Regions from separate parts of the Paenibacillus sp. FSL F4-0236 genome, predicted to be linked through region 2. Evidence: a T-box and tRNA genes for the amino acid it is inferred to sense, from the RefSeq annotation. Region 2 holds a T-box; the other holds one or more tRNA genes.
The links. The T-box of region 2 lies ahead of NSQ29_RS02405 (valine--tRNA ligase). A T-box ahead of a tRNA ligase gene usually reads a tRNA of that ligase, here a tRNA-Val.
Positions count from the first base shown of each region.

Region 1: it has a tRNA-Val gene. The T-box ahead of NSQ29_RS02405 (valine--tRNA ligase) is inferred to sense a tRNA for this amino acid. The anticodon was not compared.

Region 1 covers NZ_JBBOBK010000001.1:3,357,871-3,360,282, reverse strand. Annotated here, with positions in the region: gene NSQ29_RS15320 (hypothetical protein) at 1-146, shown strand, start outside; gene NSQ29_RS15315 (hypothetical protein) at 240-380, opposite strand; gene NSQ29_RS15310 (hypothetical protein) at 696-848, shown strand; tRNA gene NSQ29_RS15305 (tRNA-Val) at 1,298-1,369, opposite strand; gene NSQ29_RS15300 (hypothetical protein) at 1,501-1,803, opposite strand; gene NSQ29_RS15295 (site-2 protease family protein) at 2,132-2,412, shown strand, end outside.
Region 2 covers NZ_JBBOBK010000001.1:522,352-524,763, forward strand. Annotated here, with positions in the region: gene NSQ29_RS02400 (LysM peptidoglycan-binding domain-containing protein) at 1-249, shown strand, start outside; T-box leader at 592-875, shown strand; gene NSQ29_RS02405 (valine--tRNA ligase) at 1,031-2,412, shown strand, end outside.

The DNA.
Region 1 (2,412 bases), 2.8 Mb from region 2:
TGTCTTGGACAATGATGGGGATGTGCGGAGCTCTGATTTTTAATGGAGGAGCTACCTATTTTAAAACTAAAGATAAAATGGCTGCTCTGTCTTCGATTGTTGGGATGGTACTCTTAATATTCTCGCTTACTCAATTTCCTTTTTAATAAAATACCCCATCCACCTATAAAGGTCGGTGGGGCTTTTTTACGTTTTATCACTTTTTCAATCAAGTTATAGTAGGTTGCTGCAGGCTATGCTTATTTCTTTTTCTTCTTTGTGGGTCCAATCTGGCGCCTTACTTTATTGTTCTCATCAACCTCAATAATATAAATGTCCTTCACTGTACCGGAAAGAGTAAACCATTCACGTAGAGCATCAGCTTCAGTCATTGGTCCCAATATTCGTTTTCCCCTATAACATATAAAAAACACTCCTACTCCTTAGTGAGTTTGCGAAAATGCAATAATCCTCAAAACGATACTCATTAACGATTTTCAGTAAGTCTCATTATTTTATATTAATGCTAAATTATAGGGGATGCAATATTGAGAGATTGTTCTTGTTTAGTTCAAGTAACGTTTATATAGGGAACCATAGGCATGATGCCCCATTATGAGAGATAAACGGTTCCAGATATAATTGATAATCATTATCAATGTTTGAGATGTAATTAACTTAAATAGATTGTGTAACGGATCGGAGTGAAATGTAAGATGAAGTTGGAAGATCATATTGCCGCATGGATTTATGCAGCCGTTAATGTGCTGGATATTCGACATGCTGTGATGGAGCCTGGGGATAAGCTGCAAGGCTATATATTGATTTTTCGTATTATTCCGATATCTAATCTTTTGATAAGCAGCTAGATTTTGTAGTTGAGAAGCTAGTGTCAACATATGAAAAAAATAGAAAGCTAGATGATAAAACAGCTGTTATCCCTAATTTAAGAGGGAAATCGTATTTCGGTCTGTTTTTACTCCTAGGAATATTGCTGCTGCTTTCAGTAGCGGCTTCTTTCTCTTTTGGCTCAGATTCCATGAGCCTGAAGATGGCATGGACAGCGATAGAATTGAAAGGATTGTAAACAGGCATCCACATATTTCATGTTGCAAAAGTGGGAAGGGAATTATATATCAGTAAAGCGGAATTTAGGAATTGGTTGGAGGATAGAAGCGATGATATTTTCCCAGAGGATCACATGAACTGATACGAAAAGTAATCGCGATTCGTATCAAATTCGTATCACAGGGATTTTTAATAGAATGATAAGTGAATAGAAAACAAAAAAAGCCTTGAATATCAAGGCTTTCACATATAGGACGGATGGGGTTCGAACCCATGACCCCTACCCTGTCAAGATAGTGCTCTCCCGCTGAGCTACCGTCCTGCGACGAATTTCATAATACCATACGATAGAGTAGAATGGCAATTCTTTTTTTACAATCTATAGGGATGATAGTTTACATAGTCTTTAAAATAATAAGAAAAGGGGATGCCGCTCCATCCCCATGAGCCACGTCAGATAAAGAACGGGAGTAGAAATATGTCACTTATTCCGAAAAAAGGGATGCGTCGTGGAAAGAAGCGACGTCTTGGGAAAAAGCCAGGCCGGAAGCCAAATTGTCTATACGCCGATTCGTGTGTAGGCATTCCGTTTAAACGTTCTACCATTTCGTTGCTAGGAACCGCAAGAGTAACATAGTTTTGATCTACATGGGCAATAAAACCATCAAAGGACTGACCGTCAGTCGTTGTAATACCAACGTATTTGTTCATACAATTCCAACTGACCTGTTGATGTAAATTTGCATTTGTATCCATAAATAACCTCCTCAATTGAATAACCCTGATAACAGTCTATGGTTCGTAGCCTATAACGTTCACGGCGTTAGCCCATAGGGCAACCATAAAATTTGGGTTATTTTGTGTGAGGTGGTGGTTGTGTATTGGAGCGGAATCACTTTCTTCCCTTGAATAATAGTGAAAATTATCCATTATCTGTTTGTTTGACGTTGAAACGATTCTAAAAGTTGCGTCGTATACTTAGCCAAGTGCTTTTTTATGGAAATACTCCTTAAGCGCTTATGATAAAATGGAGGGTAATGTACAGCAGTTAGATAAAAATTGAAAGAAAAAGGAGCTTGAGATCTTGCCGCAAAATGAGCAGAAAAAGAATTCTTCCACGCCATGGAAATGGTTGGGGGGCGGGGCGGCGATGCTCCTATTTAAAGGAAAGGCGATTTTGTCTCTTCTGAAAATAGGTAAAATTGCCGGGCCGTTAATATCAATGATGATTTCAATATGGGCTTATGCTTTGATTTATCCGTGGGGGTTTGCCGTGGGCTTTGTCCTGCTCCTGCTAGTCCATGAATTAGGACATGTAATAGCAGCGAAACGGATCGGGCTTCCAGTCAGCGCTCCGCTGTTTAT
Region 2 (2,412 bases):
TCTGAAGGAAATGCATCGGCTGCAGCGATCATTCCAGAGGCCGGAAATAATACGGAGTGGAAGAGCAGATTCATTGCTGGAGCAGATGGCGCTAACCTATTCCGTAAGGTTCGCCTTTGCATCGTGCAGCGTGAAGAAACGCTGGATACAATCGCAGAGAAGTATCAGCTAAGTGCGCGGGAGCTGGGAATGTATAATCGATTGTCTGGGCAGAGTGTAGAAGAAGGGCAAGTGTTGTACATTCCGTAATTGAATTAAAATGCGTACTCATATGAATAGGTGAATCCCGATCTGATAGTAGATCGGGATTTTTGTCAAATATAAGAATATATAAGTTTCACGTTATACATTATCCTTATATTTCTCAAATAAACGCTTACCGTCCGTAAAAGGACGTCGAAGGCGTTTATTCTTGTGTGACCGGAGAACGTTAGAATGCGGGGGATCTAATCAACGCAGTGTGATGAATCGAAATGAAAATTCGACATATGCACGCTATAAGTCGAAATTCCGCTTAAAGTCCCGCTGTAGAAGCCTATTCAGGTTGACTAGGGATGACTCAAAATGTATTATGGAGTAAGCAATATCTAAGTAAAGACTGGGAACGGGAAGAGTAGGCGGTCAGCCCTTCAGAGAGCGGAATGCAAGTGCTGTGACATTCCGTAGGATACAGCCACCGAAGTCGCCCCGGAGTCGCCCTTCTGAGCTTGTCTTCATGGATATGAAAGATAAGTTAGGATGTGGCCGGTAGCAGCCGTTATCTGTACGAGTGTCGCGCTAAGCTTCTGAACCGTAAGGTGAAAGAAGTGCAGGTTTATTTTTCATTGGCGCGAAACAAAGGTGGTACCGCGAAAGAATGGCCTTTCGTCCTTTGAGACGAGGGGTCTTTTTGTTTTTTAGAAACCAACTACAAGTAACCAAGTGGAGGTATCAGAGAATGGCTGACCAAAACAATCTAACAGCGGCAGAGTTGCCGAACTTGCAAGATACAGCGGCAGATGCTGCCGCTGCAAATGATTCTAAGAATGAAATGCCAACCACGTATGATCCGAAATCGGCAGAAACCAAGTGGTATTCCTACTGGACAGAGGGTGGATATTTCCGTGCAGGCGGGCGTCCAGATGCAAAAGCATACAGCATTGTAATCCCGCCGCCAAACGTAACGGGAATGCTGCACATTGGTCATGCGCTTGATTTTACGCTTCAGGATATCCTGATTCGTACAAAACGGATGCAAGGCTTCGATACGTTGTGGCTACCAGGTACGGACCATGCCGGTATCGCAACGCAGACAAAGGTAGAGCAAAAGCTGCGTGAGCAGGGAATTTCTAGACATGATCTCGGCCGCGAGAAGTTTCTGGAGCAGGTGTGGGAGTGGAAAGATAAATATGCGAACACCATTCATGAGCAGTGGGCTAAGATGGGGCTTTCCCTTGACTATTCCCGCGAACGTTTTACCCTGGATGAAGGGTTGTCGAAAGCTGTACGCGAGGTATTCGTTAAGCTCTATAATAAAGGCTTGATCTACCGCGGCAAACGCATTATCAACTGGGACCCGGCGGCTCGTACAGCATTGTCGGATATCGAGGTTGAATATAAAGAAGTTAATGGTCACTTGTATCATCTGCGTTACCCGCTCAAAGACGGTAGCGGATTTATTACAGTAGCGACCACACGTCCGGAGACCATGCTGGGTGATACAGCGGTTGCTGTTCATCCGGAAGACGATCGTTATAAAGATCTGATCGGCAAAACGTTGATCCTGCCGATTATTGGCCGTGAGATTCCGATTATCGCTGATGATTATGTAGACAAAGAGTTTGGTAGTGGTGCGGTTAAGATTACACCAGCTCATGATCCGAATGACTTCGAGATGGGTCAACGTCACAATTTACCGCAGATTAACGTGATGGATGAGAGCGGTACGATGAATGAAGAAGCAGGACCTTACCAAGGTCAAGACCGGAGTGTATGTCGTAAGGCTATCACTGCTGACCTGAAGGAGCAAGGTGTGCTGATCAATATCGAAGATCATGTGCATCAAGTAGGACACAGTGAACGCTCTGGAGCGGTTGTTGAGCCGTACTTGTCCACACAATGGTTCGTGAAGATGCAGCCACTGGCTGAAGCTGCCATCAATGCACAGAAGGATGGGAACGGGGTTAACTTTGTACCGGACCGCTTCGAGAGAACTTACCTGAACTGGATCGAGAACGTACGTGATTGGTGTATTTCCCGTCAGCTGTGGTGGGGACATCGTATTCCAGCATGGTATTCCGAGTCTACTGGTGAATTGGTTGTGGCAAATGACGAGGAAGAAGCGCGCCGGATCAGTGGTCTAACCGACTTGAAACAGGACGAAGATGTACTGGATACCTGGTTTAGCTCTAATCTGTGGCCTTTCGCCACACT